One region of the Sphingobacterium sp. UBA6320 genome, then DNA from elsewhere that is predicted to be linked to it. Evidence: riboswitches for the same ligand, from Rfam matches in the RefSeq annotation. Region 1 holds a riboswitch; each other region holds the start of a gene.
The links. A riboswitch is a leader RNA that binds a small molecule or an ion and turns the genes downstream of it on or off. The one in region 1 is predicted to bind S-adenosylmethionine.
Positions count from the first base shown of each region.

Region 2: another riboswitch for S-adenosylmethionine. It lies ahead of metE (5-methyltetrahydropteroyltriglutamate--homocysteine S-methyltransferase); the one in region 1 lies ahead of B3P23_RS03775 (5-oxoprolinase).
Region 3: another riboswitch for S-adenosylmethionine. It lies ahead of B3P23_RS07935 (methylenetetrahydrofolate reductase); the one in region 1 lies ahead of B3P23_RS03775 (5-oxoprolinase).
Region 4: another riboswitch for S-adenosylmethionine. It lies ahead of B3P23_RS05095 (O-acetylhomoserine aminocarboxypropyltransferase/cysteine synthase family protein); the one in region 1 lies ahead of B3P23_RS03775 (5-oxoprolinase).

Region 1 covers NZ_DJTA01000007.1:215,135-218,323, reverse strand. Annotated here, with positions in the region: gene B3P23_RS03780 (S9 family peptidase) at 1-992, opposite strand, end outside; gene B3P23_RS03775 (5-oxoprolinase) at 1,573-1,836, opposite strand; SAM-I-IV-variant riboswitch at 1,872-1,965, opposite strand; gene B3P23_RS03770 (RNA polymerase sigma-70 factor) at 2,251-2,823, shown strand; gene B3P23_RS03765 (FecR family protein) at 2,886-3,189, shown strand, end outside.
Region 2 covers NZ_DJTA01000028.1:136,569-139,757, reverse strand. Annotated here, with positions in the region: gene metE (5-methyltetrahydropteroyltriglutamate--homocysteine S-methyltransferase) at 1-1,684, opposite strand, end outside; SAM riboswitch class I at 1,840-1,944, opposite strand; gene B3P23_RS17500 (phosphatase PAP2 family protein) at 2,020-2,676, opposite strand; gene B3P23_RS17495 (response regulator transcription factor) at 2,850-3,189, opposite strand, start outside.
Region 3 covers NZ_DJTA01000013.1:52,442-55,630, forward strand. Annotated here, with positions in the region: gene B3P23_RS07925 (30S ribosomal protein S16) at 8-529, shown strand; gene rimM (ribosome maturation factor RimM) at 667-1,194, shown strand; SAM riboswitch class I at 1,360-1,465, shown strand; gene B3P23_RS07935 (methylenetetrahydrofolate reductase) at 1,527-2,483, shown strand; gene B3P23_RS07940 (DUF2723 domain-containing protein) at 2,638-3,189, shown strand, end outside.
Region 4 covers NZ_DJTA01000008.1:283,558-286,746, reverse strand. Annotated here, with positions in the region: gene B3P23_RS05105 (pyridoxal phosphate-dependent aminotransferase) at 1-86, shown strand, start outside; gene B3P23_RS05100 (prephenate dehydrogenase) at 99-941, shown strand; SAM riboswitch class I at 1,530-1,644, shown strand; gene B3P23_RS05095 (O-acetylhomoserine aminocarboxypropyltransferase/cysteine synthase family protein) at 1,873-3,180, shown strand.

The DNA of each region.
Region 1 (3,189 bases):
TCCCAATGCGCGGTTAGATTTAGTCGTTGAGAAGATGCTTTATCAAACACAATGATATCATTTTTATCCGCTTCGTAACCATCCGTTTTCATGCTCAACCAAGTCAACTTGGTTCCATCCGGACTGTAAGTTGGATTGGTGTCGTATCCAAGCATTCCTTCAGTTAGATTGGTTGTTTGCTTGGTGGCAAGATCATAACGGTAGATATCCGTATTGGTACTTACAGCATAGTCCGTACCAAATTTTTTCTTGCTCACATATAAAATCGCTTTACTATCGCGCGTCCATTCAAAATCTTCCGATCCGCCAAATGGCATTTGAGGACTGTAAAATGGCTCGTCTTGTAACAGATCAATTGCTTCACCAATTTTTCCATTATTATAGGAAGCCACGAATGGATGGTTAAATTTTCCATTATTAAAAGTATCCCAATGACGGTAGTCCAGATTGTCGAATACATAGGCATCGGACTTTGGTAAATCCTGATATTTATCTGTACTGTGATACTTTTTGATTAAAACAGCTTTGCTGAATAATATGTATTGACCATTTGGAGATAACTTGACATTTTCTAATTCAGTATCGCTATTTGTCAATTGTACAGCTTCACCCTTATATCTGTTCTTTTTCCAAAGCTGACCTTTGAACAAATAAATAATATCACCATTTTCTGTTATCTGTACCACAGACTCGCCGCCTTTTTCACTGGTTAGGGGAGTAGCGTTGCCTGTCTCCAATGATAAGGTGTATAAGTTTTTCTCTGAGCTGTTGGTCTCCACAGCGTAATTAGAGACACCATATACCAATGTTTTACCATCAGGAGAGATTCCTTCGGCAGAAACACGGCCTAATTTCCATAGGGTTTGCGGGTCTAATGGAGTTTTTGCTGGTGTTTCCATATTAACAGTTAGTTTCGTTTCTTTCTTTTCTTGCGCCATAGTTGCCGAAGCACAAAGTAATACAGAAAGCGTTATTAAAGATTTTTTTTTCATCAAAATAATTTATTTTAATAAGGAGTGTGATCATGGATTGAGCTCTTTTCACTCGATTCATAAAAAATACAATTATGAGCATGCAAGATACAAAATCTACTTTATCTAATGTAATTCCTATTTTCTATTTAGGAAGGCTTTTGACGAAGTCATTTTATAAAAGCTTTGAAAATTTTAGGTAGATACATATTATGTAATGATCAGGTGATCATATCCGTATTTTTGGGAAATTAAAGCAGAGTATCAAATAAAAAATGCAGATATGCTTGGCACAAACTATCGATGCATCTTTTGTTTAGAGTATTAATATTGTGCTCGCAATTGGAAATAAATCAGGAGAGAACTATTGTTTAAAGTAGATATGATAAACGATAAATATACTTTTAAGGAATATAATTTTGTAAAAGCTTCAATTGTTCGAAAATAATAAACAACTGAAGCTTATTAGTAAAATAACTGAACTACTTTTTGTAAGCTTGATATCCTAATCTTTTTAATGCCAATTTAGAGTATAACAAGCTGTGGATCTGATTCATTAGACTAGTAGATAAATTGCAAAGATCATGTCGTTCTGACTATCCTACTGAACAATTGGAACAAGCGTGTTTTTTTCTAATCGAACTGCTACATACTTGACGGAGGTAAAACCATCTTCTCTTGAAATAATGTTGGAAAGGTCTAAACCTCTTTTAGAAAAAGTACTGATGAGAGCCGTGCGAAATGTGGATTTGGAGGAACCCCAGCCTTTTTCCGATACCGTATCATTGTTGAGTTGTATCAGTTCATTGATGGTGTAATAACTGAATTTTTCCAGTAAGTGTTGATAAAGATTTGGTGTTGACATACAATTTAAAAATTTAAAGGATTAAACCATAAACTGTATCCAGATATTTTTGGTCGAAACCCATATTAATTTACCACCGCGGTTACTTAACTCGGTTGGTATTGCATCGTGCAATTCTGAATACTCTACAAAGTTAGTAGATTTTATTTTGAATCAAAATTTATTTTAAAATAATTGGATGATATTCTTTTCCCGCATAGGTCTATGCTTAACTACATAGATTTTGCTATAGCTTCATGATCAAGTTTGATATGGATATTTTTTTGATGCAGTTACGCGATTCCTTTATTGGGGTAAAATACCGAATACCCGAGTTCTCGATGGTTAACTGTCTTGTTTTCTTTTAATTATTATTGTAGTTTTGGCCCATCACATGGATTCGTTTTGTAGATATTCGACAGAACGGGGATAAAAATGAAAAACAACTATAGCTCACTCGATAATTTAACTTTACAAAAGTTGATCCGAGCTGGAGACCAAGAAGCATTTAAGATCATTTATGAAAGGTATTGGGATAAGATATTTGTAATCTGTAATAACAGGCTTCCACAGACAGATATTGCGGAAGATATTTTACAGGATATCTTTGTTTCTCTTTGGAAAAACCCCAAACTTGACGAAATTCAAAATCTTGAAGCCTATTTGTTTCAGGCAACTAAATTCTCTATTATCAAATATTTAAACCGATCTTCTCGAGTTGAATATATTGATCATACCTCCTATGGTCTGTTGGATCGGATAGAAGAACTTAATTTGGATGATGCCTTGAATTCAAAAGAACTTCAGCAACTTATTTTTCAGGAGATAGAACGACTACCGGAGAAGACCAAAATTATCTTTAATTATTCTCGAATCGACAATCTCAATAGTAAGGAAATCGCTGAAAAATTGAATATTTCACCTCGTACTGTTGAAAATCAAATAAGTAAAAGTCTAAAACATTTGAGGATTTTTATAAATAATTTGAAATCTTTATTATTTTTTTAATTTTCGGCGTGCGTTGATTGATACTTGTGGTACTTCTATTATAGACCACGATTGTTAATCATATGAAATCGCAACAAGAAATAAAAGAAATTATTGCCCGTATCAACCAGGGTACGGCTTCTAAGGATGAGATCCGCCAATTTCAGCTTTGGTATAATAGTTTTGACGATAGTCAGACCGAGGTTGATAGCGATGTCCCTCTTGTTGAACTCCAACAGAAACATTGGGAAAATATAAACAATCGTATCGCTCCAGTGAAGATGAAGCAGATACAATGGTTATGGAAAGTCGCAGCAGCCATCGTGCTTTTTTCAGCAGCGGTTGCTTGGATATGGTTAAACCAACAATCTGACGTTGATAAACCGA
Region 2 (3,189 bases), on a different contig from region 1:
GGTTAGTCAAAGTTTGGGCGTATGAAGACCAACGAACAGTCATATCAGCAGGACGGTAAACATCACCATAAATAACAGGAGGCTTTACACAACGTGAGCCATATGATTGTACCCAACCATTCTTAGTGAAGGCATAACCCGCTAATTGCTCTCCGAAATACTCAACCATGTCATTACGTTCGAATTCACCATGAACTAATACATCGATATCTAATTGCTCTTGAAGACGGATTGTTCTTTCTGTCTCCTCTGCGATTTCTTTGTCATATTGTTCTTGAGTAATTGCACCTTTTTTCAAATCAGCTCTCCATTTACGGACATCTTTTGTTTGTGGAAATGAACCAATTGTCGTAGTTGGGAATGCTGGAAGGTTAAATTTAGCTTGCTGTGCTTCTTTACGAGCAGCGAATGAAGATGTGCGTTTTGCGTCGTCGTCAGTGATGTTTGCAGTACGCTCTTTGACTTCCGGTTTGTGAATTAAAGAAGATGTACGACGGTCTTCTGCAGCAGCTTTATTAGCTTCGAAACGCTCCGCAGTTTTTGCATCTACTTCACCTTCAGCTAAGATCGCTAGATCTTTTACCTCTGCTAATTTTTGCTTAGCAAATGCTAACCAATTTTTAACTTCTTTAGGCAATGATTCTTCGTTATCCTCATTGTCTAAATCAAAAGGTACATGTAATAAGGAACTTGAAGGTCCTACTAATACACGGTCTTTGCCTAGAGCATCAACCGCTTTTTTGATTTGTGCTAAAGATTTTTCGTAATCATTTTTCCAAATGTTACGTCCTTCAACAACACCTAATGAAAGTGTTAATGTAGCAGGAACTTTAGCTAATATAGTGTCGAGTTGATTTTCACCTCTTACTAGATCAACATGAACAGCATAAACTGGTAAGTTTAGAGCGGTTTCTTCGTTGTCACGTAATGCCTCGAAATAAGTCGTTACAATAATTTTGATGTCTTGAGCAGCAGCAGCTAATTTAGTAAATACACTAGTGTATAAAGCACGTGTTGCATCATCGATATCTAAAGCTAAAAATGGCTCGTCAATTTGTACATATTTTGCACCAGCAGCAGCCAATTTGCCTAAGATTTCTTCATATACGGGAACCAACTTATCGATTAGATCGATACGATTGAAACCAGATTCTTTTTCTTTACCTAATAATAAGTATGAGATTGGGCCGATTAATACAGGCTTAGTTTCGATACCTAAAGATTTTGCTTCATTGTATTCGTTTAAGAATTTCTCTGAAGTCAATTTGAATTCTTGATTTTTTACGAATTCTGGAACAATGTAATGGTAGTTAGTATCAAACCATTTTGTCATTTCCATTGCCGTTACATCAACGCCATCTTGTTGAAAACCACGCGCCATTGCAAAGTAAAGGTCCAAATTGTATCCTTTATCTTCGTTGTTTAAGAGTGATTGGTATTGTGCTGGAATAGCACCTACAGTTAGAGTCAAGTCTAATACTTGGTCATAAAATGAAAAATCATTTGAAGGGATCAAATCGATGCCAGCATCTTTTTGAGTTTTCCAGTTGCCTTCACGGATTTTCAGTCCAGCCTGCAATAATTCTTGCGCGCTGATTTTTTTAGCCCAATATGCTTCATTGGCCTTTTTCAACTCGCGGAAGGCACCTACACGTGGGTAACCTAAGTTGTTCGTTAGTAACATAAATATAAAATTATTTTATTTGTTCAACCTTAACGAAGCAAGAAATTAGATGGATTTTTTTTATTTGAAATAAAAAACGATCAAAAATTCTTGAATCTATTTACTAAATTTTTTGATTGCTTTTAGAGAGGAGGGCACAAGATATATTTGTGTCTAGCTTATCATTCCCACTTTTTGATGGGGTAGAATGTAGCACCTTGTCAATCGACAGGTTGCTAAGGCTTCATTGGGTCTATTCCCTCTGCCTTTCTCTATAAGCGCTGTAAATATCGGAATTAGTTTTATAAAAACAAATATTTTGTAACTTTTATATCAAAATGACAATAAATCAAGGCTTAAAATTGAAAATTAGCAGATACACCAAGTTGTTTCCCATTGTAAAATGGAGTTGCCATGGTTAAGTAACTTGTCTTTCTTGATTGCAAATGTTTATCAAATAGGGGTAATAGCCAGTATGCTATTTTTGTTCCCATGATACCAATACCTGCTCCCATAGCGACATCCGAAAACCAATGTTTCTGATTGTACATTCTGAGGTACCCTGTACCCGCAGCTATTGTGTATCCTGCGATACCGTACCAAATGGATTGATCTTTATACTCTTGCCATAACATCTCGGCTCCCGTAAATGCGACAGCAGTATGTCCGGATGGGAATGATTCATGATCAGCACGATCTGGTCTCAAAGTAGGAGTGGTCTGTTTGATCGTGTATACCGTAGATAAGGTGATGGCATGAGCGATCGCACTAATGGCTAGACGTTCTTTGAAGTTATGTTTACTTGGGACACCTAGGAAATTGAGACCGTAAACAGCTGCTGAAGGAATAAAAGCACTGACATTATCAAATTTGAATGTTTTTGATGGATCATTGTTTATGGAATTATTTATCTGTTGATCTTTATTTTTGAGGTATGGGCTGTTTAAGGAGATTATGCCATAAGTCATTAAAGCAGCGGGTACTATTAATTGTTTATAATTTATTTGACTCATACTGGTGTCAAAATCTTCATTATTTTTTTGTAAAGTATCTCTTTGCGCATAAAGAGATGGAGAGTAGCAAAAGATAGAAAGGATAAAAAAAATTGTTATTGATATTTTCATTGTAGCAAGATAAACAAAAAGAGATGTTTTAACATCTCTTTATTATTCGGAGTAAATGTATATTAGCTGACCAATAATTTATAGCCTTTTCCATGTACGTTAACAATCTCAACTTTTGGATCATCTCGTAGATATTTTCTCAGTTTACTTAAGAAAACGTCCATACTTCTCCCTGTGAAATAATTGTCATCATGCCAGATTTTTAAAAGTGCTTCTTCTCTTGTCAGTACATCATTCTTTTTTAAACAAAGTAACCTTAATAATTCGGCTTCTTTTGTCGATAGCTTCTGCTGCACACCTTTGTGGGCTATTTGCTGACTGGTATAATCAAAGAAGTATTCTCCAATTTCAAATTTATCGCTCACAACCTGATCATCTTTTTCTCTTATAACACGTTTGAGC
Region 3 (3,189 bases), on a different contig from region 1:
AGAAAACATGGCAACTAAAATCAGATTGCAAAGACATGGTAAAAAAGGACGTCCTTTTTACCACTTAGTAGTAGCAGATGCACGTGCTCCACGTGATGGTAAATTCATCGACCGTATTGGTTCTTACAACCCGAACACAAATCCAGCGACTATCGTTTTGGATTTTGAAAAAGCTTTGGATTGGATGAATAAAGGTGCTCAACCTACTGACACAGCTCGTACTATCCTTTCGGATAAAGGTGTTTTATACAAAAAACACTTATTAGGCGGTGTTAAAAAAGGTGCATTTGATGAGGCTGCTGCTGATGCTAAATTTGTTGCTTGGACTGAAGCTAATGATGCAAGAATCGCTGGTAAGAAAGACGGTTTAGCTAATACAAAAGCTGAAACTAAGAAAATTGCATTAGCTGCTGAAGCTAAGAAAAAAGAAGAAAAAGCTGCTGCTATTGCTGCTAAAAATGCTCCAGTTGCAGAGGAAACTCCTGCAGAAGAAACTGAAGCTCCTGCTGCAGAAGAAACTGAAGGATAATTTTTCTTTCATACAGTATCAAGAAAGCCGGTTCGACATGATCCGGCTTTTTTTTTAAAAAGAAAATAACTCCTATTTCCAAAGTAGTACTGCAATTTTGTATTTATATTTTTAAATTTGCCCTTTCAAATTAGAACATGACCATAGAAGAAAGTTTTTACATCGGTTATATTAGTAAAACACGAGGATTAAAAGGAGAGCTGCAGCTTTTTTTCGAATTTGAAGATTATCAAGATCTAGATTTTGATGTCTTATTTGTTGAAGTCAATAAAAAATTAGTTCCTTATTTTGTTGCTAATATTAAATACCAAACCAATAGTACCGCTTATTTGAATTTGGAAGATGTAGATCATATCGATAAAGCACAGCCCTTAGTCCGTAAGAAGGTATATCTGCCTAATGATAAAATGCCTGAACGTGATCCTGATGATTTCAGATATACGGATTTAATTGGGTATCTAGTGATTGATGAGGTACATGGAGAACTTGGAGAAATTACACATGTGCAAGAAATGCCACAACAATTTATAGCCACCGTTGATTTCAATGGCAAGGAGCTTATGTTCCCATTAAATGATGATTTAATGCTCGGTATTGATTCAGAAGATCAAGTATTGGAGGTTGATTTGCCCGAAGGCTTAGTTGAGTTGTATAAAGAAATTTAACATCTTCACTATCGAACATGAAGAAATATAAGCCACTACACAAAGATGTGTAGTGGCTTATTTATTTTATCTGATCTTGTTTTTATAGCGCTATAAGCGTATAATTTTTTGAGCAAGTTTCTAATATTATTTTGATTATAAATTTCTATTACCGATATTAGCCGATGCTTATAGAGAAAGGCAGAGGGACTAGACCCAATGAAGCCTTAGCAACCTGTTATTTTATAAGGTGCTACATTCTACCCCAACTCAGAGATGGGAAAGATAAGTTGAAACAAGTTTACTTGTGCATTTCGATGTAAGCCAACCAAAATCATATTTAAAAAAAATTAATGAAAATCGTTGATCATATCAGTAATGCCAAAGGAAAAACTTTGTTTTCTTTTGAATTGTTGCCTCCAGCCAAGGGGCAAGGTATCCAGAGTATTTTTAAAACAATGGATGCACTAATGGAATTCAAGCCTCCCTTTATCGATGTGACTTATCATAGAGAAGACTATATGTATAAGAAACACGAAAGCGGTTTATTAGAGCGTGTGGCTTATCGTAAACGTCCAGGAACAGTTGCTATCTGTGCCGCTATTATGAATAAGTATAAAGTGGATGCTGTTCCTCATCTTATATGTGGAGGATTTACGAAAGAAGAAACGGAGAATGCATTAATTGATCTAAATTTCTTAGGTATTGATAATGTGCTGGTACTAAGGGGAGATGCACGAAAAGGTGATTCTGATTTTATTCCAACAGATGGTGGACATGCATTTGCAACGGATTTATTGCAACAGGTGGTTGATATGAATCAGGGACAATATCTCCATGAAGATATTGCTATATCTGAAAAAACAAACTTTTGTATTGGTGTAGCGGGTTATCCAGAGAAACATTTTGAAGCGCCAAACTTCAATACAGATTTCAAATGGTTAAAAAAGAAAGTAGAAATGGGAGCAGAATTTATCGTGACCCAAATGTTTTTTAATGTAGAAAAATACAAAGAGTTTGTTACAAAATGTAGAGAAAATGGTATTCATGTTCCTATAATACCCGGATTGAAACCGTTGACAACTAAAAAGCAATTGATTACCCTACCTAAGATTTTCCATTTGGATATTCCCGAAGAATTGAGTGAAGCGGTCTCCGCATGTAAAAGTAATGCTGATGTAAGACAAGTGGGAGAAGAATGGCTAGTACAGCAGTGTAAAGAATTAATCGATTTCGGGGCTCCCGTTTTACATTTTTACACCATGAGTAATCCCGGACCGACAAAAAGTATTGTAGAAAAGTTATTCTAAATCAACCTATTTAACGATCAGCCTGCCACGTAAATGTAGCGGGCTTTTTTTATAGGCTGTATTTTTTTGTTAAAAAAAGTTAATCTAGTTCAATTGAAATCTTCTTTCATTATATTTAATTGATTATATATCATCAATTAAACCTGGATCATTCATGAGCTATCAGAAAGTGAACAATATGTTAGGCTGGCTATGTGCCATCATAGCAACAGTAGTTTTTATTATTACGGCTGAGCGGACAACAAGCTGGTGGGACACCGGTGAGTTTATTGCTTCAGCTTATAAACTCCAGATTGTTCATCAGCCAGGAGCACCATTGTTTCTGATGGTACAGAATATCTTTTCAAATTTTGCATTAGGTAATGTGGCTCAGATTGCCTTTTGGATGAATATCGGATCTGCTGTATGCAGTGGTTTGACAGTATTATTTTTATTTTGGACCATTACAGCGTTAGGAAAAAAGATCAGTCATTCTGATGATAAACCAATTCATAAAAATCAAGTTATTAAAATTATGGGAGCAGGTCTTGTCGGTGCCTTAGCCTATAGTTTCTCCGATACATTTTGGTATTCAGCAGTAGAATCAGAGGTCTACGCGATGTCCTCCTTGTGTACTGCAGTAGTATTTTGGGCGATATTAAAGTGGGAAGCTCGCGCAAATAAACCACAAGCAGATCGATGGCTTATCGTTATCGCTTATATCATC
Region 4 (3,189 bases), on a different contig from region 1:
CCTATATCAGAATTAGTTTATGTGCTTCAGTTGAAGTGTTGCAAGAGGCTATTGAGCGAATTAAAGAAGTTAAAGAAACGAATTAAGATTAAAATAACATGATAAATATAGCCATTATTGGCGTCGGTTTAATTGGTGGCTCAGTCGCCATGAAACTAAAAGAAAAGCATTTTTGTGATCAGGTATTTGGTGTCGACAAAAGTGATGCTAACTTAACAAAAGCATTGCAAATTGGCTTTATCGATCAGAAAGCAACGTTGGAAGAGGCACTAGAAAAATGCAAGGTCATTATTCTCACGGCTCCTGTGGATGCGATTATCTCGTTGGCACCAAAATTATTAGATCTAGTAACAGACCAAGTCATTATTGACATGGGATCTACTAAGCTTAATATTTTACAATTGATCTCAGAACATCCAAATCGTGGTCGGTATGTGGCGGCTCACCCTATGGCAGGGACTGAATATTCTGGCCCAGAAGCAGCTTTACCAAACTTGTTCAAAGATAAAATGATGGTCTACGTGGAGGCTTTTAAATCTGATGAAGACGCTTTTGAACTCGCAGATTCCATTACTGAACAACTGGAAATGCGCACGTCATTTATGACTGCGGAAGAACATGATACCCATACCGCTTATGTTTCACATATCTCCCACCTGACTTCTTTTGCGCTAGCCTTAACGGTATTAGAAAAAGAAAAATCACAGGGCAGGATATTTGAATTAGCGGGTTCTGGATTTGAATCCACAGTACGTTTGGCTAAAAGCTCTCCCGATATGTGGACACCTATTTTTAAACAAAATAGAGTAAACGTATTAGAAGTATTGGAAGAAAATATTAAACAGTTGCAAGCTCTGAAAGATGCTATTCAAGAGGAAAACTATACACAATTACATAAGTTGATTAAAAAATCTAATAAAATAAAGCGCATTATAAAATAAAGCTCCTGTTATTAGTTTAGGGTCGTTCACTTAAGTTAAAAAATGCTAGAAGCCAATACTTCTAGCATTTTTTTGTTCGCAGCCATCATCATCGGCCATTGTGCGATCACATACAATCAACCATTTCTCTAAACTAAGAGAATCATCAACTTGTTCTTTTGATTCAACCTTTATTTCTACTAGGATCAATGTGTAAATGCTCTTCTTGATGAACAGCATATCCGATATCACTCTTGTCCTTATAGGACAGATAGATAATAATGGGAATTATAGCGGATTGGCGGCTACTTTACGAATAGATGTCGAATTGTAACCGATTTGTGCAAAGCGTTTTTTTCACCTTTTAAGAATGCGAAGACGCACATCTCCCTTATCCTTTGTTTTCTTTTGATTCCATAATTAACCTAAATTACTTAACACTCTTCATATTTAATAATTACACCTTTTTCTCAAGAAAAAGAAACTACATTTCTTACTCATGTATTAAATAAATAATTCAAAATATTTTGGTTTCTAAATTCCAAGACATATATTTGCAACGTAGATCGAATCGAAATACACCTAATCAAAACCTTTCAATCAGGTCTTGATTTATAAAGAAGTGGCGAGAGACTGGCTCAATGACCCACTGGCAACCTTCAAAATACGTTTGAAAAGGTGCCAATTCCTGTCCATATCAATATTGTTATGGAGGATATAAATGAAACGACAATGATATTTACATTACAAAAAAACAACAGGGTAAGTTCAATTACCAACGTAACATTTACAACTCTTGCATCAACTTCAATGCGAATGTTTGAGCACATGTTTATGTTTTATTGTTAGATCTATCCATTTTTTACTTAATGGATAGCAAGTGCATCTACATGTGCAGATCCTCACTCTATAATATTCACGAAAATATTCAACTAATTAATTATAAAAAACCATGTCTACAAATAAAAATTTAAAATTCGAAACTCTACAAGTTCATGCAGGACAAGTTGCAGACCCAACTACTGGCGCACGTGCAGTACCTATATATCAAACCAGCTCATACGTATTTGAAAATGCGGAACATGGCGCTAACTTATTTGCATTAAAACAGTTTGGAAACATCTATACCCGTCTGATGAATCCGACAACAGATGTTTTTGAAAAACGCATTGCTGCATTAGAAGGTGGTGTTGCTGCAGTGGCGGTTGCCTCTGGTCAAGCTGCGCAGTTCATCGCATTAAATAATATTTTAGAGGCTGGTGATAATTTTGTGTCGAGTAGCCATATTTATGGTGGTACATACAATCAATTCAAAGTTGCATTTAAAAGAATTGGAATTGAGGTCCGCTTCACGAAAGAGACAACAGCTGAGGAGTTTGAGTCATTGATCAATGAAAATACGAAAGCATTATACTTAGAAACAATTGGAAATCCAAGTTATGATATTCCTGATTTTGATAAAATAGCTGCAGTTGCTAAAAAACACGATTTACCTTTAATCGTAGATAACACTTTTGGAGCTGGGGGCTATCTATTCAAACCGCTAGAGCATGGTGCTTCTGTTGTTGTCGAATCTGCGACAAAATGGATCGGCGGACATGGAACAAGTATTGGCGGTGTCATCGTTGATGGTGGTACATATAACTGGGGCAATGGTAAATTTAAACAATTTTCTGAACCTTCTGAAGGATATCATGGATTGGTCTTCGCAGATGTATTTGGCCCAGATGGTCCATTTGGCAACATCCAATTTGCAATCCGTGCACGTGTGGAAGGCCTTCGTGATTTCGGACCGGCTATATCACCTTTCAACTCATTCCAGCTTATACAAGGTCTAGAAACGCTTTCGCTACGTGTTCAGCGTCATGTAGACAACACCCTAGAAATCGCTAGATGGTTAGAAGCGCATCCGCAAGTTGAGCAAGTGAACTATCCGGGCTTGAAAAGCTCACCAAGTTATTCAAATGCACAGAAATACCTAAAAAATGGATATGGAGCGGTTCTTTCTTTTCAGATAAAAGGCGATGTCACTAAAGCCGATGCTTTTATAGATAGCCTAGAGTTAATTAGCCATCTAGCAAATGTAGGTGATACAAAATCATTGATCATCCACCCAGCCGCTACAACACACCAGCAACTCAGTGCAGAGGCACAAAAAGCAGCAGGAGTATTTGTTGGGTTATTACGGTTATCGGTAGGAATTGAGCATGTCGATGATATTAAAGATGATTTACAACAAGCTTTCGATAAAATAAAATAATTTCAGATA